DNA from 3 places in the Rhodococcus sp. P4_C10 genome. Region 3 is predicted to be linked to each of the others. Evidence: riboswitches for the same ligand, from Rfam matches in the RefSeq annotation. Region 3 holds a riboswitch; each other region holds the start of a gene.
The links. Region 3 has a riboswitch for cobalamin ahead of AC1DWC_RS14535 ((2Fe-2S) ferredoxin domain-containing protein). Riboswitches for the same ligand answer to the same signal wherever they lie in the genome.
Positions count from the first base shown of each region.

Region 1: another riboswitch for cobalamin. It lies ahead of AC1DWC_RS07870 (ABC transporter substrate-binding protein); the one in region 3 lies ahead of AC1DWC_RS14535 ((2Fe-2S) ferredoxin domain-containing protein).
Region 2: another riboswitch for cobalamin. It lies ahead of cobN (cobaltochelatase subunit CobN); the one in region 3 lies ahead of AC1DWC_RS14535 ((2Fe-2S) ferredoxin domain-containing protein).

Region 1 covers NZ_JBFUHZ010000009.1:111,406-121,378, forward strand. The annotation lists gene AC1DWC_RS07825 (dTDP-4-dehydrorhamnose 3,5-epimerase family protein) at 1-97, shown strand, start outside; gene AC1DWC_RS07830 (GtrA family protein) at 146-640, shown strand; gene AC1DWC_RS07835 (glycosyltransferase family 2 protein) at 637-1,467, shown strand; gene AC1DWC_RS07840 (pentapeptide repeat-containing protein) at 1,473-2,096, opposite strand; partial or broken gene AC1DWC_RS07845 (S1C family serine protease) at 2,402-3,273, shown strand; gene AC1DWC_RS07850 (GtrA family protein) at 3,280-3,750, opposite strand; gene AC1DWC_RS07855 (FAD-binding protein) at 3,849-5,297, shown strand; gene AC1DWC_RS07860 (decaprenylphospho-beta-D-erythro-pentofuranosid-2-ulose 2-reductase) at 5,294-6,055, shown strand; gene AC1DWC_RS07865 (galactan 5-O-arabinofuranosyltransferase) at 6,217-8,064, shown strand; cobalamin riboswitch at 8,064-8,250, shown strand; gene AC1DWC_RS07870 (ABC transporter substrate-binding protein) at 8,281-9,291, shown strand; gene AC1DWC_RS07875 (FecCD family ABC transporter permease) at 9,288-9,973, shown strand, end outside.
Region 2 covers NZ_JBFUHZ010000002.1:212,511-222,483, reverse strand. The annotation lists gene AC1DWC_RS02140 (glycine-rich protein) at 1-196, shown strand, start outside; gene AC1DWC_RS02135 (hypothetical protein) at 393-1,274, shown strand; gene AC1DWC_RS02130 (AraC family transcriptional regulator) at 1,271-2,221, opposite strand; gene AC1DWC_RS02125 (anthrone oxygenase family protein) at 2,302-2,808, shown strand; gene mihF (integration host factor, actinobacterial type) at 2,860-3,171, opposite strand; gene AC1DWC_RS02115 (PPOX class F420-dependent oxidoreductase) at 3,281-3,661, opposite strand; gene cobN (cobaltochelatase subunit CobN) at 3,705-7,304, opposite strand; adenosylcobalamin (AdoCbl) riboswitch at 7,347-7,437, opposite strand; gene cobG (precorrin-3B synthase) at 7,484-8,653, shown strand; gene AC1DWC_RS02100 (precorrin-8X methylmutase) at 8,673-9,299, shown strand; gene cobJ (precorrin-3B C(17)-methyltransferase) at 9,299-9,973, shown strand, end outside.
Region 3 covers NZ_JBFUHZ010000017.1:70,968-80,940, forward strand. The annotation lists gene AC1DWC_RS14505 (TIGR04338 family metallohydrolase) at 1-304, opposite strand, end outside; gene AC1DWC_RS14510 (DUF2786 domain-containing protein) at 301-1,074, opposite strand; gene AC1DWC_RS14515 (PaaI family thioesterase) at 1,198-1,605, shown strand; gene AC1DWC_RS14520 (YraN family protein) at 1,795-2,151, shown strand; gene AC1DWC_RS14525 (YifB family Mg chelatase-like AAA ATPase) at 2,151-3,674, shown strand; gene dprA (DNA-processing protein DprA) at 3,671-4,786, shown strand; cobalamin riboswitch at 4,811-4,961, shown strand; gene AC1DWC_RS14535 ((2Fe-2S) ferredoxin domain-containing protein) at 4,988-5,758, shown strand; gene AC1DWC_RS14540 (AraC family transcriptional regulator) at 5,768-6,793, opposite strand; gene AC1DWC_RS14545 (TauD/TfdA family dioxygenase) at 6,929-7,951, shown strand; gene AC1DWC_RS14550 (quinone oxidoreductase family protein) at 8,086-9,060, shown strand; gene AC1DWC_RS14555 (TauD/TfdA dioxygenase family protein) at 9,147-9,973, shown strand, end outside.

The DNA of each region.
Region 1 (9,973 bases), on a different contig from region 3:
GCTCTCCGACAAGGACGCGGCGGCACCCTCGCTCGCCGCCGCACTCGAGGCCGGGCTGCTGCCACGGTTCGGAGCCGGTGCCCAACCCCTCGGGTAGGGTTCACCGGAGCAAACGGGCAGCACCACAGCGATGAAGGACCACCAGTTGACCGACCGCGGTCCCCACGACCCGAGTTCGGGCAACACCGAAGCGACCCCGCCCGCGGGCATGTCGGGCGGTGCGGGACCGCTGATGCGGCTGGTGAACAACCAGGGGCTGGCCTTCCTGCTGGTCGGCGGGTTCAACACGGCCCTCGGCACGGCCTGGTTCATCGTCTGGCAGCTCGCCCTCGGCGACCAGCTCGGCTACCACTTCGCAATCGTCGCGGGATACCTGTGCAACGTGCTGTGCGCGTTCGCGATGTACCGCTACCTGGTGTTCCGCGTCCGCGGGCACCTGCTGCGGGACCTGTGGCGGTTCGTCGTGGTCAACTTCGGCGCCTTCGCGATCAACATGGCCCTGATGACGCTGGCGGTGTCGGTGTTCGGATTCCCCCCGATCCCGGCGCAGATCGCGATCACCGCGGTGACCGCGACCGCGAGCTTCTTCGGGTATCGAGATTTCTCCTTCAGTAGAAAGAAAAGGTCAGGTTCCGCATGACGCCTCGGGTCTCCGTCGTTGTTCCGGCGTACAACAACGCCGACTACATCGCCGAAACCATCGACTCGATCCTCGGACAGACCTTCGAGGACTTCGAGCTGATCATCGCCGACCACGCGTCGAGCGACGGCACCCTCGCCGCCCTCGCCCCGTATGCCGACGACCCCCGCGTCACAATCCTGCACACCCCCGCGGGCGGCGGCGCCAAGGCAAACTGGGACCGCGTGAGCCAGGCCGCGAACGGCGACCTGCTCAAGCTGGTGTGCGGCGACGACACGATCTTCCCGACCTGCCTGGCCGAACAGGTGGCGGCGTTCGACGAGCATCCCGACGCGGTCCTGGTCGCCTCGCAGCGCACTCTGGTCGACGCGGCGGGCAAGACGGTGCTCGCCGCCCGCGGCCTGGCCGGTCTGTCCGGACCGGTGAGCGGACGGGTCGCCGCCCGGCGGGCCGTGACCGCCGGGGCGAACATCTTCGGCGAGCCGGGCTCCGTGCTGATGCGGCGCGCCGTGCTCGAGAAGATCGACTGGTGGGACGACGCCAACCCGTACCTGATCGACGAGGCCACCTACATCGGCGTCGCACTGCACGGCGACGTCGTCGCGATACCCCGCCCGCTGGCATCGTTCCGCATCAACGCCGGCCAGTGGAGCGTGCGGCTCGCACGCCAGCAGGCGTCCCAGGCGGCGGCATTCCACGAGTCGTTGCGCGCGGCCGAACCGGGACTGCTGTCCGCGACGGATGTGCGGGTCGGCAACGCCAAGGCACTGGGCACCTCGTTCATGCGGCGCGCCGTGTACATGGTGCTGCGCCACCGCATGAGCTGAGCCCGTCAGCTCATCGTGCCGATACCGGTGGATCCGACGCCGACCGAGCCGATGCCGGTGGTCATCGAGCCGTCGGTGGCCGACCCGGTGTTCGCGAACCCGGTGTTCAGCGACCCCGTGTTGACCGAGCCCACGTTGCCGGAACCGGTATTGGCCGACCCGACGTTGCCGGAACCGGTGTTCGCCGACCCGACGTTGCCGGAACCGGTGTTCGACGACCCGACGTTGGCCGAGCCGGTGTTCGCCCACCCGACGTTCTGCGAGCCGGTGTTGTTGGAGCCGGCGTTGTAGGAGCCGGTGTTGTCCGGGCCGACGTTGTTGGACCCGAAACTGCTACCGCCCCCGGAGGATCCGGCACTGCCCGAGCCCAGGCTGCCGGCCACGTCGCGACAGGGCAGCAGAACCTCGGCGACGTCCTGCGCCACGGACCGGACCAGCACCGCGACATCGGCCAGTCCGGCCTCCGCGCAGGAGGGCCCGGCCGCGACTGCGGCGGCGTGCGCGCTCACCAGGTCGCTCACCGGGTCGGCATTCGCCAGTCCGGCGCCCGCGTAACCCGTCGACAGTGCGGCGAAGGTGGCGGCGCCCGCGAAAATTCTGACCGTCGTGGCCCGGCGAACAGCGTTCATGGAGTGCTCCTTCTCAACAAGTAAGGTGCGAGCGAACTCTCAGTGAATGGGTGTTGCGGACGTTACGGTACCGGTGTCCGGGCGAGGCCGCCCGCAAATCACCGATAGTCGGCGTGCCCCGTTCCGTGTCCGCAATCGGACCTGAGGTGACGGAACCCATGCCCGGTTCCCGTGACCCGGCGGTCCCGACCTGGCGTTGGCGGGCCCCGGCAATCACCCGTCCCGCGGCCCCGAAAAGTCGTAAGTTCAGATTCACCACTGCGCGTGATCTATCGGGCGGCCCCGCCGCAGGATGCCGGGTGTGTATGGCGGATGTGGAGACGGACAGGACGGCGCGACGTCGGCCGCGACACCGACGTGGACTCCGACTGCTGCTGGCCGCCCTCGCCGCGGTCGCGCTCGCCCTCGTCGGCACCCGGCTGGACACCGAGCCCCCGCGCCCCACCGTGGTCGCGACCCCCGAGATCTCGACGCCGGCGCCCGCCCCGCTGAGCCCGGAGGAACTCGCGGCCCGGGTGGTGCCGACCATCGTCACCGTCACCTCCAGCACCGGACTGAAGAGCACCGCGGGCACCGGCATCGTGCTGTCCGAGGACGGCCTGGTGCTCACCAACCACCACGTCGTGTGACCGCCCGCAGCTCCGGCGACGGGTCCCGTAACCGGCTGACCGGGATGATCGAGGTCGACGCCGACGTGCGTCCCGGCGACTCCGGCGGACCGCTGGTCGACGCCGCCGGGCGGGTGGTCGGGGTCAGCACCGCGGGCAATCCGGACAGCCGTCCCGACGCGCCCGCCGCCGACCACACGGGCATCACCTCGTACGCCATTCCCATCGACGACGCGATGGGCGTCGCCGGACAGGTCCGGGAGGGCCGGACCGGCGGGACCGTACACGTCGGGCCGACCCCGTTCCTGGGCGTCGCGGTGACCAACTCCCCCACCCTGCAGGACGGCGCGCGGGTGGTGGCCGTCGGGTTCGGCTCCCCCGCCGACCAGGCCGGGATCAAGTCCGACGACCTGATCACCTCGTGGTCCGGCACCCCGATCCGGTCCGCGTCGGACCTCACCTACGAGATGACCGCCCGGCATCCCGGCGACCGCGTCGAGATCGGCTGGGTGGACGCCACCGGCGCGGCCCGGACCGCGTCGCTGGTGCTCGGAGCCGGTCCGCCCTGAGCGGCGTCAGTGGATCTTGAAGATCACCGCGCGCTGGACCACGAAGTTGATCACCGTCGCGGTGCCCTGGGCGATGACGAAGGCGAGGGCGCTGTAGAGCAGGGTGTCCGGCCAGATCTGCCCGAACACCGTGTACAGACCGACCTGGACCGCGAACGTCACCGCGTACAACGCCACCACGGCCGCGAAGCGCGCGCGGCTCGGCGGGGCGTTGAACGTCCACCGGCGATTGATCAGGTAGGCCGTCGTCGTCCCGAGGACGAAGCCCACCGACTTCGCAGCCGCACGCGGCACCCCCAGGCCGTTCTGCAGCAGGATCGTGATCGTGAAGTCGACGACCGCGGACAGCGCACCGGTGAGCACAAACCGGACCAGCTGGGTCTTGAGGTCGACCTCGGTGCCGCCGGGCTCGTCCACCAGCGGCAACTCGACGGGGAGCGGCAGGTGCGGCTCTGGGGCATGCGGGGTACCGGACACCGGTCGAGGGTAAGCGACCCGCGCGCACCGAGTAGCGGTGGCCACATGTGCGCATCGACACGGGCTGCCGTCGCTACCGCCAGGTAGCCTCTACACCGATGTCCACGACAGCTGAAGAGACGCCGGCCGACGTAGTACAGCCGCAGCCTCTCCCCACCCAGACCCGCACCCTCACCGGTTGGGGACGCACCGCGCCGACGACGGCCGAGGTGCTCTCCACCCCCGACGTCGAGGTGATCGCGTCCGCGGTCGCCCAGGTCGCCGAGCGCAACGACGGCAAGCCCAGCCACCTGCGCCGCGGCGTCATCGCCCGGGGCCTCGGCCGCTCCTACGGCGACCCGGCCCAGAACGCGGGCGGCCTGGTCATCGACATGAATGCCCTCAACCGCATTCACCGCATCGACCGCGACACCGCGCTGGTGGACGTCGACGCCGGCGTGAGCCTCGACCAGCTGATGCGGGCGGCGCTGCCGTTCGGCCTCTGGGTCCCGGTGCTGCCGGGCACCCGCCAGGTCACCATCGGCGGCGCCATCGGCTCCGACATCCACGGCAAGAACCACCACAGTGAGGGCAGCTTCGGCAACCACGTGGTGTCGCTGGACCTGCTGACCGCAGACGGGCAGGTTCGCAAGCTGACGCCGAAGGGCGGTCGCAACGACCCCAAGGGCGCGCTGTTCTGGGCGACGATCGGCGGCAACGGCCTGACCGGCATCATCCTGCGCGCGACGATCAGCATGACGCCCACCGAGACGGCGTACTTCATCAACGACGGCATCCGGACCGAGAGTCTCGAAGAGACGGTCGCCGCGCACCAGGACGGCACCGAGGACAACTACACGTACTCGAGCGCCTGGTTCGACGTGGTCAGTGCGCCGCCGAAGCTGGGTCGCGCAACGATCACCCGCGGCTCGCTCGCGAAGTTCGACGAGCTGCCGAAGAAGCTGCAGAAGAACCCGTTGAAGTTCGACGCCCCGCAGCTGATGACCGTCCCCGACGTGTTCCCGAACGGCCTGATGAACAAGCTGTCGGCCAGCGCCATCGGCGAGCTGTACTACCGGATGGGCGGTAACTACACCGGCAAGGTCCAGAACCTGACGCAGTTCTACCACCCGCTCGACCTCCTCGGTGAGTGGAACCGCGCGTACGGCTCGAAGGGCTTCCTCCAGTACCAGTTCCTGGTGCCCACCGAGGCCCTCGAAGAGTTCAAGAGCATCATTCGGCACATCCAGGCGTCGGGCCACCACTCGGCACTCAACGTGTTCAAGCTGTTCGGACCGGGCAACAATGCACCGCTCAGCTTCCCGATGGCGGGCTGGAATGTCGCCATGGACTTCCCGATCAAGGCAGGCCTGAACGAGCTGGTCACCGAACTCGACAAGCGCGTGCTCGAGTTCGGCGGCCGGCTGTACACCGCCAAGGACTCGCGCGCGACCGCCGAGACCTTCCACGCCATGTACCCGCGGATCGACGAGTGGATCGCGACCCGCCGGAAGTACGACCCCACAGGCGTTTTCGCCTCCGATATGTCCAGAAGGTTGGAACTGTGATCAACGCCGTGGGTAACCCCCAGACGCTCCTGCTCCTCGGCGGCACCTCCGAGATCGGCCTGGCCATCTGCGAGGAGTACCTGAAGAAGGCTCCGATGCGGGTGATCCTGGCCGCGCTGCCCGGCGACCCGGGCCGTGACGGCGCGGTCGCGCAGCTGAAGGCCAAGGGCGCCACCGAGGTCGACGTCGTCGACTTCGACGCGCTGGACACCGAGTCGCACCCGAAGGTGATCGACGAGGCCTGGGCGAAGAGCGACGTCGACGTCGCGATCGTCGCGTTCGGCCTGGACGGGGACGCCGAGGAACTGTGGCAGAACCAGCGCAAGGCCGTGCTGGTGGCCAACGTCAACTACACCGCCGCGGTATCCGTTGGTGTGCTGGTCGGCGAGAAGATGAAGGCGCAGGGCTTCGGCCGCATCATCGCGATGTCCTCGGTCGCCGGTGAGCGCGTCAAGCGCGCCAACTTCGTCTACGGCTCCACCAAGGCCGGCCTCGACGGCTTCTACCTCGGCCTGGGCGAGGCCCTGGCCAAGTTCGGCCCGCGGGTGACGGTGGTCCGGCCCGGCATGGTGCGCACCCAGTTCAGCGCGCACGTCAAGGAAGCGCCGCTGACGGTGAACAAGGACATCGTCGCCACGCTCGCCGTCGCCGCGTCCGACAAGGGCAAGGAAATCGTCTGGACCCCGGGTCCCTGGCGCTTCGTGATGATGGCGCTGCGCCACGTGCCGCGGGCGATCTTCCGCAAGCTGCCGATCTAGGCGGCTCCGCAGCCTGTGTGCCTTTCTGGTTGCTCCAACTACCAGAAAAGCGCACAGGCGCGCAGCGCCTAAACTCTCGAATCGTGACGACCACCGCCGCCAGCCCCGTCTCCCCCAGCCACGTCCAGCCCGCTCGCCGGGCCGCGTCCGCCGCCGGGGAGATGGTGCTGGCGGCGCTCGTTTCGGTGGTGGTCGCCGCCGTCGGACTGGTCGCCTTCTCGGTGGTCCAGTGGCCGGCGTTCAACTCCTCCAACGTCACCCGCGCGCTGACCACGGTCGGGCAGGTGCTCACGCTGTCGGTGCTGGCGCTGTCCGTGTGGCTGCTGCGCCGACGCCGCGCGACCACCCTGGCGAAGGTGCTGTCCTGGGCCGGGGTGTCCGGGTTCGTCACCGTCACCCTCGGCATGCCGCTGGCCGCCACCAAGCTGTACCTGCACGGCGTCTCGGTCGACCAGGAGTTCCGCACCGAGTTCCTCACCCGGATGACAGACACCGCGGCTCTGAAGGACATGACCTACGCGGACCTGCCGTCGTTCTACCCGGCCGGCTGGTTCTGGTTCGGCGGGCGGGTCGCGAACCTGCTCGGCATGGACGGCTGGGAGGCGTTCAAGCCGTACGCGATCGCGTCGCTCGCGGTGGCGTCGGTGATCGCACTCGTGTTGTGGTCCAGGCTGATCCGCGCCGACCTCGCCGTGCTGGCGACGGTCGCGACGACCGCGCTGACGGTCGGGTACGCCTCGCCCGAGGCGTACAGCGCGATCCTGGTGGTGCTGCTGCCGCCGGTGCTGCTGCTGGCGTGGGGCGGGCTCTACCGGCCCGGGGAGACCGGGTCCGGCGGGTGGGGCGCCGTCGTGGGCACCGGACTGTTCCTCGGCCTCGCCGCCACCTTCTACACGCTCTACCTGGGCTACGCGGCCTTCGCTGTGACGGTGATGGCCCTGGTCGCGGCGGGCCTCGCCGTCCGCGCACAGGGATCCTGGCGGGCGGCCCTCGACCCGCTGGTGCGCCTGGCCGCGGCCGGAGTGATCTCCGGCCTGATCGCGCTGATCGTGTGGCTGCCGTTCCTCAGCGCGCTGCGCACCGGCACGCTGTCGGGCACCGGCTCCGCCACCCACTACCTGCCCGAGGCCGGCGCGGACCTGCCGCTGCCGATGTTCGACGGCGACCTGACCGGGGCGCTGTGCCTGCTCGGCACGGTGTGGCTGGCCGGTCGCGCCGCCTCGTCGCGGCGCGCACAGGCGCTGGGCCTCGGCGTGGTCGCGGCGTACCTGTGGGCCCTGATGTCGATGGCGGCGACGGCGGTCGGCACCACCCTGCTGTCCTTCCGGCTCGAGCCGGTGCTCATCGTGTTGCTCGGCGCCGCAGGTGTTTTCGGCTTCGTCGACTTCGCCCGCTGGCTGATCCTCGCGACCAGCGAGAACCCCCGGGTCAAGGCCGCGGTGGTGGCGGTGGGCGCGCTCGGCGCGGTCGCGTTCGCCCAGTCCATCCCGCACCTGCTGGCCCCGGAGATCACCATCGCCTACACCGACACGGACGGCGACGGGGTGCGCGCGGACCAGCGTCCGCCGGGCGCCGCTGCCTACTACGCGGCGGTGGACGAGGCGATCCAGGCGCAGCGCCCCGGCCCGCGGTCCGACACCGTGGTGCTCACCGCCGACACCAGCTTCCTGAGCTTCTACCCGTACTTCGGGTTCCAGGGACTCACGTCGCACTACGCAAACCCGTTGGCGCAGTTCGACAAGCGAGCCGCCTACATCGAGTCCTGGACGGAACTGCAGACCCCGGACGAGCTGATCGAGGCGATGGACGCGACCGGCCTGCGGGGCCCCGACACGTTCGTCTTCCGCCAGTCCGACGACGGGTACACCCTGCGCCTCGCGGAGGACGTGTACCCGAACGACCCGAACGTGCGCCGCTACACCGTGACGTTCCCGGAGAAGCTGTTCGAGGACCCGCGGTTCTCGGTCACCGAGGCCGGGCCTTTCGTGGTGGTCACCCGCGTCGGTTAGGGTCCACTTGTTGTCACGGTGTTCGGGAAGTCCGGTGTGAAACCGGCGCGGTACTCGCCACTGTGAGCAGGTACGTCGACCGCTTGGGGCTCGAGCTCCGACCACTGGGTGCGCAGGCATCTGGGAAGGTGCGGTCGCCGGTCATCCCTGCGAAGCCAGGAGACCGGCCGTGACGCAGCCCTGATGTTTTCCACGAGTCATGGAAGGCGGGTCGCTTTGCGCACCCTCGTTTCGTCGCGAGCTCGCTCGCGTATCTCCCCCCGGGTCATCTCCTCCGCGGCACTGTCGATCGCTGCCGCCCTCACCCTGTCCGCGTGTGGCGGGTCGTCGGACTCCGACGGCGACACCGCTGCGATCTCCCTGCAGAGCTGCGGTCGCACCGTCACCCTCGACGGACCCGCCGAGCGCGGCGTCACCCTCAACCAGGGCGCCACCGAGACGGCGCTGTCGATCGGCGCCCAGGACCGGATGGCCGGCACGGCCTACCTCGACGACACCATCGCACCGCAGTGGGCCTCCGCCTACGCGCAGGTCCCGGCGCTCGACGAGAAGGACTACCCGAGCCGCGAGGCCCTGCTCGAGGTCAAGCCCGACCTGGTGCTCGCGTCGTACTCGAGCGCGTTCGACGACAAGGCCGTCGGCTCGCACGAGTCGTTCGACGCCCTCGGTGTCGCCACCTACGTCTCCCCGTTCGGCTGCAAGGACAAGTCGACCCGTCCCGCCGTGTCCTGGGATTCGATCGGCACCGAGATCACCGACTACGGGACCCTGTTCGGCCACGAGTCCGAGGCCGACGCCGTCGTCGCGCAGATGCGCGAGACCCTCGGAGGCATCGAGGCCGCGGCGCCCGCGAAGGGCAAGAGCATCTTCTGGTACGACAGCAACACCGACACCCCGTACGTCGGCGGCAACGCCGGCGGACCGCAGCTGATCATCGATGCGGTCGGCGGCACCAACATCTTCGCGAATGCCGACGGCGCGTGGCTCGACGGCAGCTGGGAGACGGTGCTGGCCGCGAACCCCGACGTCATCGTCCTCGCGGACGCGTCGTGGGACACGGCCGAGGAGAAGAAGAACTACATGCGGGGCGACCCGGCCCTGAAGGATCTGAAGGCCGTGCGCGACGACGCGTTCGTCGTGGTCCCGTTCTCGGCGAGCACGCCGGGACCGCGCACCATCGAGGGCGCGAGCCAGGTCGCCGAGCAGCTGGGCGGCAACGGGGCATGAGTCCGACGACCCGGGTGCCGGCCCGGGTAGCCGCGGCGACCAGCACCGGCTGGTCGGTGATCCTGGTCGCGCTGCTCGTGGTGAGCTGCGCGGCCGGGGTCGCGATCGGCGCGGCCGACCTGTCGATCGGCACAGTCGTCGAGTCGATCGCCGGACGCCTCGGCATCGGCCCGGGCACTGATCTGCTCACCACCCATATCGTCGTGGACCTGCGGATGCCGCGGGTGCTGGCAGCCGCGGCGATCGGCGCGGGGCTCGCCCTGTGCGGCGCGGTGCTGCAGTCACTGACCGGCAACCAGCTGGCCGACCCCTACCTGCTCGGCATGTCCGGGGGCGCGTCGTTGGGCGCGGTCCTGGCGCTGACGACCGGCGCGAGTGCGGTGGGCGCCTTGGGATTCGGTGCCGTCTCGTCCGCAGCATTCCTCGGTGCCCTCGGGAGCCTGCTGCTGGTGTTCGTCATCGCGACGTCCCGGTCCGGGGCGCTGCTGCCCGGTCGACTCGTCCTCGCCGGTATCGCGGTGGGGCAGTTGGCCGCGGCGCTGACGTCGGCGTTGGTGCTGTTCGGCGACCGCGACTCCGCCCACCGGGTGCTGAACTGGACCCTCGGCTCGGTGGCCGGCGTGCGCTGGTCGGGTCTGGTCGGCATCCTCGTCGTCGTCGCCGCGACGATGACGATCTTCCT
Region 2 (9,973 bases), on a different contig from region 3:
CGGCGGGTCGTACCTCATCCCCGTCGGCGGAACCGACAAGCTGGCCGACAAGGGTGCCCGGCCCCAGGTGTACGTGCAGTTCTACTCTTGGGTTCCGATCACGCTTCCCGGACTCGACGACATTCCCGGACTCGGTGGCGGCCTGGGCGACCTGATCCCCGGCCTCGGCAGCCTGGGCGACCTCGGAAGCTCGTAGCTCGGCAGCTAGACGCACAGCGCTACCAGTACATTTCGGGGCCCGCACTGGCAGCCAGCCGGTGCGGGCCTTCGGCCATTTTCCCGAGCACTAGGACAATCGTCCGATTCGAACCTGGCTACCCCTCCGACATGGCATGCTTCGCATCGCGCTGTACCCGTCCCGGGAGCGCAGGTGATTCTGTGAGGTGGATTCGATGAGTATTCGAGTGGCACAGGCAAAGTCGACCGGGCGGGTCCGTCGCGGGTTCGGTGTCGCGGCCGTGATGGGGCTCGCGGTGGCCGGTTCGGCCCTGTCGGGCGGTGCCGGCGTCGCTGGAGCGGCCGACACCTACGCCGAATGCACAATGTCGGGCAAGCTCACCACCTGCGGTTACGCGGGCAGCACCAAGGAGCAGGTGCTGGTCGTGCCTGCCACGGTCAACTCGATGCGGGTCACGGCGATCGGCGGTACCGGCAACGGTGCGGAGGCCGGGCCGGGCGGACTCGGCGGCAAGGTTGACGCCGACCTGCCGGTGACCCCGGGTTCGAAGCTCTACCTGCGAGTCGGGGTCGACGGCGGAACCGGCATCAGCCGCGGCGGCGGCTACACGAGCATCTCGACCGTCTCCTTCGAGGCCGACCCGGTCGGGGCCCTGAACTCGCGGATCCTCGTCGCCCCCGGCGGCGGCGGTGGCACCACCGGGAAGCCCGGCGGAAACGCGGCCACCTCGGCACCGGGTGCGGGCGGCGGGCAGGCCGGCACCGCCACCGCGGGCGGCAAGGGCACCGCGGACTCCCAGGACGGCGCCCTCGGCGCCGGCGGAGAGGGCACCGGCGGTGGTGGCGGCGGCGGTCTGTACGGCGGCGGCGGCGGCACGGACGCCGGCGGCGGCGGATCGTTCCTGGTCCCCGCGGGCGGCACGCAGAGCCTCGCGGATGCGGGCACGCAGGCGTCGGTGCACCTCACCTTCGCCCTGACGCCGGCCTGCGGTTCGGTGTGCGACTTCCTCGGATCCGGGTCGTCGACCGGGTCGACGATCGGTTCCCTCAACGACCTGTTCTCCGGTTCTTCCGACACGGGTTCCCTGGGCAGCTAGTACCCGACCGGAGGCACAAGGGAACTGCGAAATTCCTGCGGACTCGAGCCTCGCACCCGCTTGAACGCCGCGCTGAGTGCGAAAGGGCTGCCGTACCCGACCTTTCGCGCGACGGCACCGATCGTGGTGCCGGGTTCGCGCAGCAGATCCGCGGCCAGCGCGAGCCGCCACCCGGTCAGGTAGGTCATCGGCGGTTCACCGACCAGTTCGGTGAACCGCCGGGCCAGCGCCGCCCGGGACATCCCGGTCTCGGCCGCGAGCGCCGCCACCGTCCACTGGTGCGCGGGTTTGTCCTGCAGCAGTCGCAGCGCGCGGCCGACCACCGGATCGCCCTGTGCCCGGTACCAGGCCGGCGCCGCCGACTCCGGGCGGGAGAACCAGGCGCGCAGCACGGTGACCAGCAGCAGGTCCAGAAGTCGGTCCAGCATCACCTCCTGCCCCGGTTCCTCCCTGAGCATCTCATCGCCCAGCAACGGCAGCAGCGGACAGTCCCACTCGTCGTCCCGCAGGATCAGCAGGCGCGGGAGCGCGCGCAGCAGCCGGTCGCCGACAGCGGCGCCCGCCCCGTAGGTCCCCGTGATCATCACCGTCGAACCGTCTGGACTGTTTCCCCAGGTACGTACGCCGAGGGTCATTGCCTCGCTCAGCGATTCGCCGTCCGGCGTGGTGCAGACCTGGCCGGGGTGGATGACCGCCTGCGGCGCGGTCGCCGGGTCGTCCGCGACGGTGTACGCGTCGGGTCCGCAGACCACCGCGACGTCCCCGGGCCGCATCGACACCGGCGCCGCGCCGTCGTGACACACCCACGCCGAGCCGCTGACCAGCACCACCAGCGTCAGCGGCGCGCGGTCCTGAATTCGCAGCGACCACGGCGGCTCGAGTACCGAGCGGAGCAGGAACGCGCCGTGCGCCCTCGGTCCGTCCAGCAGCCCACCGAGCGCATCCATGCCACCAGGCTAGACGCTCGAACATGACTTTGCGTGTTCTGACTATGGATCGTCTCGCACTGGGAGGGTTGACTCGACCCATGGACACAAACGGGACCTGGACAGCGCTCAGGGGCGGCACGCTGGTGACCGCCGTCGTTCTCATGGGGCTGATGGCGGGGTTGTTCTACTCCTACGCGGTGTCGGTGATGCCGGGACTGGGCGCCACCGACGACCGGACCTTCGTGGAGTCGATGCAACGGATCAACGTCGCCATCCTCAACGGCTGGTTCGGCGTCGCCTTCGGCGGGGCACTGGTGTTCACCGTCGCCGCGTTGCTCACCCACCTCGGCCGGCCGGCGCTGCCGTGGATCGTCGCCGCGCTGGTGCTCTACCTGGCGGTGCTGGCAATCACCATGGGGATCAACGTGCCGATGAACGACAGGCTGGCCGCGGCCGGTGCCCCCGACCGGATCGGGGACCTGGCGGCGGTGCGGTCGCAGTTCGAGGCGTCGTGGGTGCGCTGGAACATCGTCCGGGTGTTCGCCTCGACCGGGGCGTTGGCGTGCCTCGCAATCGCGCAGTGGGCGGTCGCAACGCCCGAGTGAGCTCCGCCTCCCCGGCGCCGTGGGGCACCGGGGAGGCGGGATGCGCTGGTGTCAGCCGACCTTCGCGATCAGGTCGGCGCGCTGGCGGGCGCCGAGTCCGGCGACCCGCCGGGTCTCCGGGATGCCGATGGACTCGACGATGTCACGGGCCTTGACCTTGCCGACCTTGGGCAGCGACTCGAGCAGGTAGAGCACCTTCGTCTTCCCGACGAGGTCGTCCGAGTCCGCCTTGTCCAGGACATCGACGAAGGTGAGCTTCCCGGACTTCAGGTTCTCCCGCATTTCGGAGCGGGCCTTGCGGGACGCGGCGGCCTTCTCCAGCGCCGCGGCGCGCTGTTCGGGGGTCAGGGTGGGCAGTGCCATGGTTGGACCTCTTCTCTCGGAGTTCCCTACCTGGCCCAGGCTAGAACGCGATCGGCGGCGAATGCCCGCACCCGGCGTCCGCGTGTCGGATCCGCCTTCTCCCGCCCGTTCAGTCCGTGGTGATCGCCAGGCCGACGGTGCCGGAGCGGCCGCGGCGGAGCAGGCTGCCCTTGATCGTGAGCCAACCCAACACGCCGTAGCGCCGGGCGATCACCTCTCGGGCATGCTCGGTGCCGGCGTCGTCGAGCACCACCGCGGTGGCCTCGACCGGCTCGCCCTTCGGGTTCCCACGCACGTCGCAGGCGCCGACCGTCACCCGCGGGTTCCGCCGGATCCGCTTGACCTTGTACGAGTCGGTGACCGTCCACATCAGCAGACGGTCACCGTCGGGGGCCGCCCACAGCGCCGTCGCGACCGCCGACCCGTCCTTGCGGAAGGTGGTCAGAAGGACGTACTTGGCGGCACCGATCTCGCTCAGCGTGGGGCTCATGGCCCCAAGCCTAGGGTGCGGGTCCCCCGGCGGCCCGGCGGCGCTACTCCCCCTCGAGTTCGCCCTCGGTCTCGAGGTACACCCGGCGCAGGCCGTCGAGGACCTCCGGCGACGGCTCCTCCCACATGTCCCGCTCGACGGCCTCGAGCAGTCGCTCCGCAATCCCGTGCAGCGCCCACGGATTCGACTCCGTCATGAACTTGGCGTTCTGCTCGTCGAGCACGTAGGTCTCGGCGAGCTTCTCGTACATCCAGTCGGCGACCACGTTGGTGGTGGCGTCGTACCCGAACAGGTAGTCCACCGTCGCGGCCATCTCGAAGGCGCCCTTGTAGCCGTGCCGGCGCATCGCCTCGAGCCAGCGCGGGTTGACCACCCGGGCCCGGAACACCCGGGCCGTCTCCTCCGACAGGGTGCGGGTGCGCACCGCGTCGGGGCGGGTGCTGTCGCCGATGTACGCCTCCGGGGACTTCCCGGTCAGCGCACGGACGGTCGCGACCATGCCGCCGTGGTACTGGAAGTAGTCGTCGGAGTCGGCGATGTCGTGCTCGCGGGTGTCGGTGTTCTTGGCCGCCACCGCGATTCGGCGGTAGGCGGTCCGCATGTCGTCCGATGCCGGCGCCCCGTCGAGGCCGCGGCCGTACGCGTAGCCGCCCCACGTGGTGTACACCTGCGCCAGGTCGGCGTCGTCACGCCAGTTCTTCGAGTCGATCAGCTGCAGCAGACCGGCGCCGTAGGTGCCCGGCTTGGAGCCGAAAATCCTGGTGGTGGCGCGTCGTTCGTCGCCGTGCTCGGCCAGGTCGGCCTGGGCGTGCGCCCGCACGTAGTTCTGCTCGGCGGGCTCGTCGAGGTCGGCCACCAGCCGGACCGCGTCGTCGAGCAGTGCCAGCACGTGCGGGAACGCGTCCCGGAAGAAGCCGCTGATCCGGACCGTCACGTCGACGCGCGGCCGGCCCAGTTCCTCGGGCGTGATCACCTGCAGGCTGGTGACGCGGCGGCTGGCCTCGTCCCACACCGGCCGGACACCGAGCAGCGCAAAGACTTCCGCGATGTCGTCGCCGGACGTGCGCATCGCCGAGGTGCCCCACACCGACAGGCCCACCGACTTCGGGTACTCGCCGTGGTCGGCGAGGTAGCGGGCCAGCAGCGACTCGGCCATCGCCTGACCGGTCTCCCAGGCCAGCCGCGACGGCACGGCCTTGGGGTCGACGGAGTAGAAGTTGCGGCCCGTCGGGAGCACGTTGATCAGCCCGCGCAGCGGCGAGCCGGACGGGCCGGCCGCGATGAAGCGGCCGTCCAGCGCCCGCAGCACCTGGGTGATCTCGTCGTCGGTCTGACGCAGACGCGGCACCACCTCGGTGGCCGCGAACCGGAGGATCTGCCGGACCGTCTCGTCCTCCGACAGGGCGTCGGCCGCGGCGGGATCCCAGTCGGCAACCGCCATCGCCCGCACCAGTTCGTGGGCGGTGGCCTCCACGTCGTCGACCCTGGTGCGGGACTCGTCACCGGACTCGCTGAGCCCCAACGCCTCCCGCAGACCCGGCACATGCTGTTCTCCGCCCCACATCTGGCGCGCCCGCAGCATCGCCAGCACCAGCTCCACCTCGGCGTCGCCGTGCGGCGCCCGACCGAGCACGTGCAGCCCGTCCCGGATCTGCACGTCCTTGATCTCGCACAGCCAACCGTCGACGTGCAGCAGCATGTCGTCGAACACGTCCTCCTCGGGACGCTCGGCCAGGCCCAGGTCGTGGTCCATCTTCGCCGCCCGCATCAACGTCCAGATCTGCTGGCGGATGGCGGGCAGCTTCGCGGGGTCGAGCGCAGAGATGTTGGCGTGCTCGTCGAGCAGCTGCTCGAGCCGTGAGATGTCGCCGTAGGACTCGGCGCGGGCCATCGGAGGGATCAGGTGGTCGACCAGGGTGGCGTGTGCGCGGCGCTTGGCCTGGGTGCCCTCGCCCGGGTCGTTGACCAGGAACGGGTAGATCAGCGGCAGCTCGCCGAGCGCGGCGTCGGTGCCGCAGGACGCGGACATGCCGAGGTTCTTGCCGGGCAGCCATTCGAGGTTGCCGTGCTTGCCGAGGTGCACCACCGCGTCCGCGCCGAACCCGCCCTCGTCCTGACGCGCCGCCAGCCAGCGGTACGCGGCCAGGTAGTGGTGGCTCGGCGGCAGGTCCGGGTCGTGGTAGATCGCGACGGGGTTCTCACCGAACCCGCGGGGCGGCTGCACCATCAGCACCACGTTGCCGACCTGCATTGCCGCGACGACGATCTCGCCGTCGGCATCGGCGGAACGGTCCACGTACAGCTCACCCGGCGCGGCGCCCCAGTGCTCCTCGACGCCCTCGCGCAGGTCCGCGGGCAGCGTGTCGAACCACTGCCTGTAGCGGGCCGCGGAGATGCGGATCGGGTTGCCCTCGAGCTGCTCGGCGGTCAGCCAGTCCGGGTCCTGACCGCCCGCCGCGATCAGCGCGTGGATCAGCGCGTCGCCGTCCCCGGCCGCCAGGCCCGGCAGTGCGTCCTCGCCGTCGAGCGGGCCGAGATCGTAACCGGCGTCACGCATCTGCGTGAGCAGCGCGATCGCACTGGCCGGGGTGTCCAGGCCGACGGCGTTGCCGATCCGGGCGTGCTTGGTGGGGTACGCCGACAACATCAGCGCGATCCGCTTGTCCGCGACCGGGATGTGCCGCAGCCGGGCGTGGCGCACCGCGATGCCGGCCACCCGGGCCGCGCGCTCGGGGTCGGGGACGTAGCTGGTCAGGCCGTCGGCGTCGATCTCCTTGAACGAGAACGGCACCGTGATCAGCCGACCGTCGAACTCGGGCACGGCGACCTGGGTCGCGACGTCCATCGGCGAGAGGCCGTCGTCGTTGGCCTCCCAGGTCTCACGACTGCTGGTCAGGCACAGGCCCTGCAGGATCGGCACGTCCAGCGCCGCGAGTTCGGTGACGTCCCAGGCCTCGTCGTCGCCGCCCGCGGTGGCGCCCGCGGGCCGGGTGCCGCCGGCGGCCAGCACGGTGACGACCATCGCGTCGGCCGCGCGCAGGGCGTCGAGCAACTCCGGCTCCGCGGTGCGCAGCGAGGCACAGAAGATCGGCAGCGCCCGGGCCCCGCGGTCCTCGATCGCCCGGCACAGCGCCTCGACGTATGCGGTGTTCCCGGCCAGGTGCTGCGCGCGGTAGTAGAGCACCGCGACGGTCGCGTCGGCCTCCGGCACGGCGGACGGCCGATCCAGGTGACCCCAGGTGGGGGTGTGCGTGGGCGCGTCGAACCCGAGGCCCGTCAGCAGCACCGTGTCGGAGAGGAAGTTGGACAGCTGCAGCAGGTTCTCCGACCCGCCCTCCGCGAGGTAGGCGTGGGCCTCCGCGGCGACGCCGCCGGGCACCGTGGACAGCTCCATCAGCTCGGCGTCCGGGGCCAGCTCGCCGCCGAGCACGACGGTCGGCAGGCCCGCCGCGAGCACCGTGTCCAGGCCCTCCTCCCAGGCGCGCTTGCCGCCGAGGATCCGCACCACCACCAGGTCCACGCCGTCGAGCAGGGCGGGCAGGTCGTCGACGAGCAGCCGGGCGGGGTTGGCCCAGCGGTAGTCGGCGCCGCTGGATCGGGCACTGAGCAGGTCGGTGTCGGACGTCGACAGCAGCAGGATCACGGGTGAGGCCTCCTCGGGGTCTCGCGCCCCATTGGTTCCGGACGGCAGCACACGAGTGTCTGACTCCCCGGCCGTACCGGGTCACAGTGGCGCGACCGCACCGGATTCACGCCGGTTTCCTCGTGAGCTGTCGCAAGCGCCGCTGAGCCTACCGGTGCGCGGAACGTAACCTGGAGACGATGTCCGCGAACCCGAATTCCCCCCGACCGGCCACCGGTGACCGGTCCCGCCCCGACGCCTGCCCGGGCGCCCTGCAGGTGCACCAGGCCGCCGACGGCGCGCTGGCCCGGGTGCGGCTGCCCGGCGGCGTGTTGACCGCCGCGCAGCTGCAGACGCTGGCCACCGCGGCCCACGACCTCGCCGGCGGCGAGCTCGAGCTCACCTCCCGCGGCAACATCCAGCTGCGGGCCGTGACCGACCCGGCCGCGTTCGCGGACCGGCTCGCCGACGCCGGGCTGTTGCCCTCGCCCAGCCACGAGCGGGTGCGCAACATCCTGGCCAGCCCCCTCTCCGGACGGATCGGCGGGCGGGTGGACGTGCGCGGCTGGGTCCAGGACCTCGACCGCGGGTTGTGCGCCGATCCCGCGCTGGCCGCGCTGCCGGGACGGGTGATGTTCTCCCTCGACGACGGCCGCGGCGACGTCTCCGGGCTGTCGGCGGACCTGGGCCTGCACGCCATCGGGGCCGACGAGGTGGCGCTGGTGCTCGCGGGCCGCGACCACGGCGCCCGGATCCCCGCGGCCGACGGCGTCGAGGTGCTCCTCGCCGCCGCGCGCCTGCTGCTCGAGATCCGCGAGGACCAGTGGCGCCTGCACGAGATCGACGGCGGCGTGGAGCGGCTGCTGAGCGGGCTGGGCCTGAGCGCCGGGACCGCCGACACCGTCGACCTGCCCGCGGTGGGCACCGGGCCCATCGGCTGGCTCGACCACGGCGACGGCGCGGTGACCCTCGCCGCCGGGCTCGCGCTCGGCACCATGAGCGCCCGGGTCGCGGAGTTCCTGGCGGCGGTGGACAAACCGCTCGTCGTCACGCCCTGGCGTTCGGTGCTGGTCTGCGACCTCGACGACTGGACGGCCGAGCAGGTGGTGCGGGTGCTCGCGCCGATGGGCCTGATCTTCGACGAGAACTCGCCGTGGCTGCAGGTCAGCGCGTGCACGGGGCGTCCGGGATGCGGCAAGGCGCTGGCCGACGTGCGGGCCGACCTGGGCGCGGCGCTGGCGGCCGGCGAGATCGGCGAGGGCCGTCAGCACTGGGCGGGCTGCGAGCGAAAGTGCGGCCGACCGCGCGGCGAGGTTACCGACGTGGTGGCCACCGGCGACGGCTACCGGGTGGATCGGCCGTCGTCCTGAAGCCACTATCGTGGTCCGCATGACCGACTACATCCGCGACGGGGCAGAGATCTACCGTCAGTCCTTCGCCACGATCCGCGCCGAGGCTGACCTGACCCGGTTCCCCGCGGACGTCTCGCAGACGGTGGTGCGGATGATCCACGCCTGCGGCCAGGTCGACCTCGTCGACGACGTCGCCTTCTCCCCCGGTGTGGTCTCCGCCGCGCGTGCCGCGTTGCGCGCCGGCGCCCCGATCCTCTGCGACGCGACGATGGTGGCCTCCGGGGTCACCCGAAAGCGCTTGCCCGCCAACAACGAAGTGCTCTGCCTGCTGGCGGACCCGCGGGTCCCGGTGATCGCGGAGCAGCTGGGCAACACCCGCTCCGCCGCGGCGCTGGAGCTGTGGGGCCCGAAGCTCGAGGGCGCGGTGGTCGCGATCGGCAACGCACCGACCGCGCTGTTCCACCTCCTCGACATGATCGACCAGGGAGCGCCCCGGCCGGCGGCGATCATCGGCTGCCCGGTCGGCTTCATCGGCGCGGCCGAGTCCAAGGAGGACCTGATCGCGCGCAGCGGCGAGACCGAGTACCTCGTGGTCCGCGGCCGCCGCGGCGGCAGCGCGATCACCGCCGCCGCCCTCAACGCCATCGCCACCGAGGTCGAGTGATGGCCGACGCATCGACCCGGGTTGCCACCGGCAAGCTCTGGGGCATCGGGCTCGGCCCGGGCGACCCCGAACTGGTGACGGTCAAGGCCGCGCGGATCATCTCCGAGGCCGACGTCATCGCCTTCCACAGCGCCCGGCACGGCCGCAGCATCTCGCGGGCCGTCGCGGCGCCGTACCTGCGCGAGGGTCAGCTCGAGGAGCACCTGGTCTACCCGGTGACCACCGAGACCGTCGACCATCCCGGCGGCTACCAGGGCGCCATCGACGAGTTCTACGAGTCGGCCGCGCAGCGGCTGGCCGAGCACCTCGAGGCCGGCCGGTCGGTGGCCCTGCTCGCCGCCGGCGACCCGCTGTTCTACAGCTCCTACATGCACATGCACAAGCGGCTGTGCGACCGCTTCGACGCCGAGGTGATCCCCGGCGTCACCTCGATCAGCGCGGCCTCCGCGGCGCTGGGCCGGCCCCTGGTCGAGCGCGACGAGGTGCTCACCGTGCTGCCCGGCACCCTGCCCGTCGCGGAGCTGACCCGGCGCCTCCGCGAGACCGACTCGGCCGCGATCCTCAAGCTGGGCCGGACGTATCCGGCGGTGCGGCAGGCGCTGGAGGACTCCGGGCGGCTCGCCGAGGCCAGTTACGTCGAACGGGCCAGCACGGCGAAGCAGCGGGTGCTCGCG
Region 3 (9,973 bases):
GGACGGCCACGGTCGCGGTCGCCGGCTCGTAGTGCGCGGCCGTCGCGCCGGCCCGCGCGCGGACGGTGACCGGTTCGGCGGCCCGGGGCCAGTCGGTGCGCACCCAGTTCAGGGCCCGCACCCGGTCGAGGTAGTCCTGCACGGAGTCCACCGACGCGAACTTCCGCTCCACCGGCAGCGTGATCCGCGAGCCGAACAGCTCGAGTTCACGGCCGGTGCCGGTGTCGGCGCGGTCGAAGATGCGGCGCACCACCGTCTCCGCCTCGTACACGCGGGAGCGCTGGCCGTCCCGGGGAGCGCTCACCGCGCGGGGCCGGAGAGCTGCCGGCGCGCCGACGGCAGCTCGGGCGCCTGGCCGAGACGGGCCACCCGGCCGGCCCGGTCGCCGGCGTGGCGGGCCTTCGAGGAGTGCCCCGCGGTGGCCCGGGCGCCGCGCCAGGAGCCGCGGGCGGAGGACGTCTGGGCGTAGAAGTCGGCCAGCTCGACCTGCTTGTCCCGCAGCACCAGCGCCGTCCCGGTCGGCCGGCCGCCCTCGCCCGGGGCTGCGTCGCGCACCGCGTCGGCCTCGGCGGCCGCCTTGGCGGTGGCCAGCCGCTCGCCGATCTGGGCGGCGAACGCCAGCTGGAAGTTCAGCCGGGCGGTGACGCCGGCGACCGGCCGGTGCGCGCCCGAGGCGAGGAACGCGTCGGAGGCCCGCACCATCTGCACCAGCAGGCCGGCGTACAGCGCCTCGCAGGCGTCGATGTCGGTGCCGAAGCCGTACGCGAACACCTGGGTGGAGTTGTGGGCGACGTCGCACTGCACGTCGTTGGCGGCGGCGATGCTGACGAACAGGTGCACGTAGGTGCGCAGGCCCTTCCTGCCGGTCTCGCCGATCCGGATGGCGCGCTGGACGGGGGAGACGCGCTGCTCCCGGCGTGAGGTGTGCGCCCGCGCGACCGCGAGGTCGATCGAGGTGACCGTCGCGAGGCGCTGGGCGGCCTCCATGAACGCCTGGGCCTCGTGCGGGTTCGTGGTGGACTCGGCCTGGCGCAGCAGCCCGCCGATCCGTGCCAGCATCTTCTCGGAACTCACCCCGACGAGGGTAGACGCCGTGACCGACACCGGCGGCGGTGTGCCTGTCGTTGCGGCGCCGGCGAGGGCACAATTCACGCTGCCGGTACATCGAGCAGAGGAGTCATCGTGGACGACGCCGACATGCACATCGGTCTCGAGGCGGCGCGCGGTCACCTCGCGTCGCAGCCCTTCAGCGTCCTGCTGGGCGCCCGGCTCGTCTCGTTCGACGCGGACGGTGCCCGCATCGAGCTGGACACGAGGCCGGAGCTGTTGCAGCAGAACGGGTTCCTGCACGGCGGCGTGCTGGCCTACGCGGCCGACAACGCGCTGACCTACGCGGGCGGGACGGTGCTGGGCCCGGCGGTGCTCACCGGTGGGATGACCATCGAGTACATGCGGCCCGCGGACGGGCCGACGCTGCGCGCGACGGCGTGGGTGGTGCACGCCGGCAGCCGTCGCGCGGTCTGCGCGTGCGAACTGGAGACGGTCGCCGAGGACGGCAGCAGCCGGCTGTGCGCGGTCGCGCAGGGGACCGTCTTCCCGGTGTGACGGGCGGCCGCGCCGGGAGAATCGGCGAACGCGTCGCCAACGGGTCGCCGCTGATCCCGCGGGGCCGCGATCGGCCGAGGTCAGCGCCCCGCACCGCGGTTGTCCACAGCCGCCGGATCTGTCCACAGGGCCGACGTTTCCGGTGGTCACCCGGGACCGCCGACCGGGTCGGCGGGGCACCGTCGGGGCATGGCACGAAACCTGGAGTTGGGCGCACAGGGCGAGGACCTGGCCGTCGGTCACCTCGCCGCCGGCGGCATGACGATCCTCGAACGGAACTGGCGGTGCCGCTACGGCGAGCTGGACGTGATCGCCACGGACGGCGACACGGTGGTCTTCGTCGAGGTGAAGACGAGGTCCGGCCGCGGCTACGGCACCCCGGCGGAGGCGGTGACCTTCGCGAAGCAGTCGCGGATCCGGCGGCTGGCCGGACTGTGGCTGCGGGAGCAGCCGCGGGGCTGGACGCGGGTGCGCTTCGACGTGGTCTCGGTGCTGGTCGAGCCCGGCCACGAGCCGACGCTCGAACACCTCCGGGCGGTGTTCTGATGACGCTGGGGCGCGCGCACTCGGTGGCGGTGCGCGGGGTGGAGGGGCAACTGGTGGAGATCGAGGCGGATATCGGTCGGGGCCTTCCCGGTGTACACCTGGTGGGTCTGCCGGACACCGCGCTGCAGGAGTCGCGGGACCGGGTGCGGGCCGCGGTCGCCAATTCCGGTGAGAAGTGGCCGGATTCGCGGGTGATCCTGGCGCTCTCGCCGGCCACGCTGCCCAAGGGAGGCAGCATGTACGACCTCGCGTTGGCCTGCTCGGTGCTGGTCGCGGACGGCCGGGTGCCGGCGGCGGACCTCGACCGCAGCGTGCTGCTCGGCGAGCTCGCCCTGGACGGGAGGCTGCGGGCGGTGCGAGGGGTGCTGCCCGCGGTCCTCGCCGCCAAGCAGGCCGGCTGGCCGTCGGTGGTGGTGCCCTACCCGGCGCTGGCGGAGGCGGGCCTGGTCGACGGCATCGAGGTGCTGGGGGCGCGCGACCTCGGCGAGGTGATCTGCTGGCTGCGCGGTGAGCTGAAGCTGACCGCGCCGACGCCGGTGCAGGCGGACCCGGAGCCGGTGACGGCGGACCTCAGCGACGTCGCGGGCCAGGGGGAGGCTCGCCTCGCGTTGGAGATCGCCGCCGCCGGCGCCCACCACCTGATGCTGACCGGCCCGCCCGGGATCGGCAAGACCATGCTGGCGCAACGGCTTCCGGGCGTGCTGCCGCCGCTGAGCGACGGGGAGGCGCTGGAGGTGACGGCGATCCACTCGGTGGCCGGCCTGCTCACCACCGAACGGCCGTTGATCACCGAGCCGCCGTTCGTGGCCCCGCACCACACCTGCTCGGTCAGCGCGCTGGTCGGTGGCGGCTCCGGGATGGCCCGGCCCGGCGCGGTGAGCCGTGCGCACCGCGGCGTGCTGTTCCTCGACGAGTGCGCCGAACTGGGCGTCAAGGCGCTCGAGGCGCTGCGCACCCCGCTCGAGGACGGCGAGGTGCGGATCGCCCGCCGCGACGGTGTGGCCCGCTACCCGGCGCGATTCCAGCTGGTCCTCGCCGCGAACCCGTGCCCCTGCGCACCGCCGCGGGAGGTGGACTGCATCTGCACCCCGACCGTCCGCCGGCGCTACCTCGGCAAGCTGTCGGGGCCGTTGCTGGACCGGGTGGACCTGCGGGTGCGGATGCGCGAGCTGTCCGTCGGGGCGCTCAACGGCGACGCCTCGGAGTCCACCGCGTCGGTGCGCGAGCGGGTGTCGACTGCACGCGCCGCCGCCGTCGCGCGCTGGCAGGAGTTCGGGTGGCGCACCAACGCCGAGGTGCCCGGCCCCGCCCTGCGGCAACGCTTTCGGCTGTCCCGGCGGGCCCTAGTGCCGCTCGAGAGGGGGCTGCGGGAGGGCCAGATCACCGCCCGCGGCGCGGACCGCGCGCTGCGAGTGGCGTGGACGCTGTCGGACCTGGAGGGACTACCGGTGCCGGGCGAGGACGAGGTGGGTCTGGCGCTGGGCTTCCGGGAGCTGGGCTTCAAGGATCGGAGCGGCGCGTGAACACCAGGGCGGCGGCCTGGGCGTACCTGTCCCAGGTGGCGCAGGGGCCGTGCGCGCCGCTGGTGGAACTGGTGCGGGCGGTCGGTCCCGAGGAGGCCGCGCGGGCCGTGCGTGGGGCGCAGCTGCCGGAGGTGTTGCGCGCCCGGACGCAGGCGCGCCGGCACCTGGACACGGCCGAGCGGGACCTCGCGCTGGTCGAGCGGCTCGGCGGCCGGCTCTTGACCCCCGACGACGAGGACTGGCCGGAGTGGAAGCTGCTCGCCTTCGGCGGGGTCGAGCCCCGGGCGGACCGGGAGTCGGCGCCGCCGCTGGCGCTGTGGGTGCTCGGTGGCGGTTCGGTGGCGGAGCTGACCGAACGCGCGGTGGCGGTGGTGGGGACCAGGGCGGCCAGCGGCTACGGCGAGCATGCAACGAGTCAGTTCGTCGACGACCTGGCGGGGGAGGGCTGGACCGTGGTTTCCGGGGCGGCCTACGGCATCGACGGCGCCGCGCACCGGGCGGCGCTGGCGGCGGGCACGCCGACCGTGGCGGTGCTGGCCTGCGGGGTGGACCGGGCGTACCCCGCGGGCCACGGGCGACTGCTGCGGGAGATCGCGAAGGAGGGGTTGGTGGTCAGCGAGTACGCGCCCGGTACGCCGCCGGCCCGGCACCGCTTCCTGGCGCGGAACCGGCTGGTCGCGGCGCTGGCGGACGCGGTGCTGGTGGTCGAGGCCGGCGCGCGCAGCGGGGCCCGCAACACCGCCGCCTGGGCCGCGCGGCTGGGCCGGCCGGTGCTGGCGGTGCCGGGACCGGTGACCTCCGCCGCGTCGGTGGGTTGTCACCGGATGATCAGGGACGGCGAGGCGCAGTTGGCGGCGCGGGCGGCGGACGTCGCGGAGGCGGCGGGGCCCGTAGGGGTGGGGGAGCCGGAATCCGGTCCGGCGCGCCGGCTGGACGGGCTGTCGGCAAGGGCGGCGCAGGTGTACGAGGCGTTCCCGGCGTCGGGTTCGGTTGGGGTGCGTGAACTCTCGGAGGGGTCGGGACTGCCGCTGAACTCGGTGCGGGGCGCGTTGCCGGTGTTGGAGATGAGCGGGCTGATCGACTCGGACGAGACGGGTTGGTTCCGGCGGTGAGGTGAATCGGCCGCGGGGACGGGCGGATTCGGGCGGACGCGGGTGCGATAGCCTGCAGCGGTCATGATCGTCGAGGTCATGGGAAGCCGGTGCGAATCCGGCGCGGTCCCGCCACTGTGAATGCCTCCCATCGGGAGGCACGTAGCCAGATACCACCCTCGTCGACGCTCGATCACGCCACGAGGATGGACCGATCACACGATGGATGTTGTAGGCGGAGCCCTGTCCGCGCCACGAGAAGAACACTCCGGCCGCCGAGGCAGGCGGACCGTCCTGGTGCTGCGGCCGACGGTCAGCGGGGTCGACGAGAAGTCCGCGGAGCGGCTGCTGCGCGAGGTGCGTGGCCATCGGGGCGACGACGTCACCCTGGCCTACCTGGACGCCGCCACCCCGACGCTGCACGACGCCCTCGACGCGGCCGTCGCCGACGGCCTGGGTGCGGTCCTGCTGCTGCCCGTGGCGGTCCCGCGTGACCGCTACCTCATCACCTGGACGCAGAGGGCCGTCGCGAACTGGCGCGAGACGCGCGCCGACGCCGACCTCCTGGTCACGCTCGGCGAGGACACCGGCGCCGAGACCGCCGTCGCCGCGGCGGTGGCATCGGCCTGCGACGGTGCGGGATCCGCCGTCACGGCGAGCCCCGCCTCGTACCGCAGCCCCGCCTGGTCGGAGATCGAACCGCACCGTGACCACGTGCTGGTGTGCAAGGGACCCCGGTGCATGGCCTACGGCGCCGGGCCGGTGCACCGCGCGCTGACCGCGGCGACGAAGGCGGCGCCGCCGCCGGGACCGATGGTGACGGGCTCGGGCTGCCTGAGCCCGTGCAACCTGGGGCCGCTGGTGGTGGTCTACCCCCGCGGGGAGTGGTTCGCCGGGCTCGACCCGGACGACGCGAAGGCCCTGGTGGCGGACCTGGTGGACGGGACGGACGAACTCACGGGCAAGCGGGTTCGCGGGGGTTTCGACGACTGACGGCGGCGCTCACCGGGGGCCGGAGCTCTCGCGGAAGCCGATCTGGGCGGCGCGCCACTCGCTGGGGGTCTGGTCGAACTGGCTTCGAAACCACCTCGTGAAGCTGCCGGGGGTGGAGAACCCCAGCAGCAGGGCGACCTCGGTCAGCGAGTACCGCGGGTTCGTCACGAACCGTTCGGCGAACGAGATGCGCACCGAGTTGAGCACCGAGGTGAACGTCTCGCCGGAGGCCGCGAGCTGCCGGTGCACGGTCCGCCGGTCCACCCCGAGGCTCCGGGCGACCTGCTCGACGGAGCAGCGGCCGGTGGGCAACAGGACCTCGATCAGCTCGCGGGTCCGGTCCAGCGCCGTCGTCTCGGTGGAGGCGGGGAGCGCGTCGAGGAGTTGCCGGGCGTAGGGCCGCAGCAGCTCGTCGGACAGCTGGTTCGGGGCATTGAGGTCGTTGGCGTAGAACACGATGCCCGTGGTCTCGTACTCGAATTCCACTGTGTTGCCGAATATTCGGCGATACGTGCTGGTGTCTGCCGGCGCGGGATGCGTGAAACCGACCGTGACGGGCTGCCAGCGGGAGCCGAGGAAGCCGCGAAGGATCTGATGGGTCGCGCCGACGGCGAGCTCGATCGACTGACGGGAGTCGACGGTCTCGCCGAGGTCCAGGCCGATCCGTAGCGTGGCCAGTCCGCTGGCCTCGGTCAACCGGATTCGCAGGGCCTCGTTGTAGGTGTGCTCGTAGCGGATCAGCACCTCCAACGCGCTCCGGACGTCGGGCTCCTCCCGGATCACCAGGCTGAGCGGGCCGAGGTTGGACAGCCGTCGAAGCTCCGCCAGCCGCAGCCCGAAGTCGTCGCGCCCGGAGGCTGCCGCCGAGTTCGCGAGCAGTCGGACGATGGCGGCGGCGGAGGCCCACTGGTCCTGGACCGACAGGCCCGCGGGGCTCAGGCCGACCTCGCGCATGAGGGCGGCGGCGTCGACACCGACCGACTGGCAGAGCTCGATGTAGCGGTTGAGTGACGCGTATCTGGCGAGGGGTTTCAAGACCTTGGCTCCGTTCAACCGGGTGATGTCCCGAAATGACGTGTTGCATGTCCCGCTAAGTGAAGCATGTGATGGGCGCCGCACCTAATGTCTGTTGCATCACATCGAAACCATGAGGAAGGGCGGTGCCGGACAATGACGATCACGACGAGCGTGCTGCAGGCCTCCGGCACGGCACCGACGGCATGGCAGCCCCGCGACCTCGCGGCCGACGACTCGTGGCGATACGCGATCTCCCCGGCCCACCTCGCTGAGATGGACACGGCGCTCGCCTCCGTGCGCAACCAGAGCACCCCGCTCCTGCAGGTCACCCGCGAGCTCTTCCCGCTGCCGACTCTCGGCGAGATGCTCGAGCGCGTCGCCGCGGACCTGGAGAGCGGATACGGGCTCGCGGTGGTGCAGGGACTGCCGGTGGCGCACCACGGCCGCGCCGACCTCCGGACCGTCTTCTGGGGGATCGGGCAGCACCTCGGAATCCCGGTCTCGCAGAACTCCTCGGGCCACAAGCTGACCAGCGGTTCGGCGACGGAGGCCTTCGCCTCGGGTGGCTCGGACGTCCAGGCGGTGCTCTGCCTGGGAACCCGCCACCGCGTCTCCGTGGTCAGCTCGGGTGCGGTCTACCGCGAGGTCTCGAGTCACCGCCCCGACCTGGCCGACCGCATGTTCGGCCCCTGGTACTTCGATCGCCGGGGCGAGGAACTGCCCGGCGAGGCGCCGTACTACTCGACGCCGATGGCGTGCTGGTCCGACGACAAGCTCAGCGTCCGGTACGCCCGCGCGGACATCGCGGCCGCGCAACGCCACCCGGATGTGCCGCGGCTGGGCCGCGCCGAGGAGGAGCTGCTCGACCTGGTCGACGACCTCGCGAGCTCCGACGCCTTCCGGTTCGACATCGACCTCGAGCCGGGCGACCTGCTCCTCGTGAACAACTACACGACCCTGCACTCGACCGCGGACGCCGGCGAGACGGATCCCGATCGGGACCCGCTGGCCCTCTGGTTGAGCCTGCGCCGGGGGCGACCGCTGCCGCCGGACTTCCTGGTCGACGGCGACGATCACGCCGGCGGACCGGGGCGGGGCGGCATCCCGCCACGCGACGTGATCGTGCCCGGCCCAGCGACCGCGCGGCCCCGAGACCGGCGGCTCGGCGCCCACTGACCGAAGGCAACTCGACCTCGGATCGCCCGGTTCCACCCGGAACGGTCCACCCGACCACCGACCAGGCTGCCCACCGCGGCCGACCTCAACTGCCGAACTCCGAACGAGTCGAGCATCCAAAGATTGGAGAACCCGTGGCACACGCCATTCGCTTCTACGAGACCGGTGCCCCCGAAGTCATGAAGTGGGAGACCGTCGAGGTCGGCGAGCCCGGAGCGGGCGAGGTCCGCGTCCGACACGAGGCGGTCGGACTCAACTTCGCCGACACCTACTTCCGCAGCGGCCTGTACCCCGCCGCGCTGCCCGCCGGGATGGGCGTCGAGGCCGCCGGCGTGATCCAGGCGGTCGGCGCCGGCGTGGAGGGCTTCAAGGAGGGTGACCGGGTCACCTACACGGGCAGTCCCCTCGGCGCGTACAGCACCGAGCGGGTGATGCCGGCGGACTCGCTGATCGCGCTCCCCGACGGGATCGAGTTCGAGACCGCGGCCGCCATGACCATGCGCGGGCTGACCGCGTCCTACCTGCTGCGTCGCATCCACCCGCTGAAGGCCGGCGACACCGTGCTGCTGCACGCCGCCGCCGGTGGTGTCGGCCTGATCTTCACGCAGTGGGCAAAGCTGCTCGGGATCACCGTGATCGGCACCGTGTCGAGCGACGCCAAGGCCGAGGTCGCCCGTGCACACGGCTGCGACCACGTCATCGTGTACACCCGTGAAGACGTGGTGGCCCGGGTCCGGGAACTCACCGACGGCAAGGGTGTGCCGGTCGTGTTCGACAGCATCGGCCAGTCGACCTTCGAGATCTCGCTCGACTCGTTGGCGCGGCGCGGCCTGCTGGTCTGCTTCGGCACCGCGTCGGGTCCGACCCCGCCGATCAACGCACAGATGCTGGCCGTCAAGGGTTCGCTCTACGTGACCCGGCCGGCGCTGGCCGACTACATCGCCGACCCGGCCGAGCGCGCCGAGCTGGCGGGCGAGCTCTTCTCCCACGTCGAGGCGGGCCGCATCAAGATCGGCATCAACCAGCGCTATGCGCTCGAGGACGCGGTCCAGGCGCACCACGACCTGGAGTCCGGCCGCAGCATCGGCTCGTCCGTCTTCACCGTCTGAGAACCACAGCTCCTCTCCCACATCCCCTCTCTGCAGACGCCGCCGTCGACGCGGCCACAGCAGTAGCGACCCCCAGAGGAATCGTCATGACCACCACCATCGCATCGCCGGAAACGGCGTCCGCCCCCGCTTCGTCGATCAAGGTCGAGCGACTCACCTGCTCGATCGGCGCGGAGCTCTCCGGAGTGAACCTCGGCGAGGTCTCACGGGACGAGGCCCTGTTCGCCGAGCTGCGGGCGCTGCTGCTCGAGCACAAGGTGCTGTTCTTCCGCGACCAGGACATGAGCCGTGACGAACACGTTGCGCTCGCCGAGCGGTTCGGCGCCCTCGAGGACCACCCGGCGTTGGGCAGCGACCCGGACCACCCGGGCCTGGTCCGGATCTACAAGGACCTCGACAGCGCGCCCGAGCACTACGAGAACGCCTACCACTGCGACGCGACGTGGCGAGAGAACCCGCCGATGGGTTGCGTGCTGCGCTGCATCGAAGGACCCGAGGTCGGCGGCGACACCATCTGGGTGAACATGGCGCTCGCCTACGAGAACCTGCCCGAGCGTGTCAAGGAGCAGATCCAGGGGCTGCGGGCCAAGCACAGCATCGAGTCGAGTTTCGGTGCGGCGCTGTCCGAGGAGAAGCGGCACGCGCTCAAGGATCGGTTCCCCGACGCCGAGCACCCCGTCGTGCGGACCCACCCCGAGACGGGCGAGAAGATCCTGTTCGTCAACTCCTTCACCACCCACCTGGTGAACTACCACACCCCGGAGCACGTCCGATACGGGATCGACTACGCCCCCGGCGCGAGCAACCTCCTGAACTACCTGACGAGCCAGGCCGCGATCCCCGAGTACCAGGTCCGGTGGCGGTGGACGAAGAACAGCGTCGCGATCTGGGACAACCGCTCCACCCAGCACTA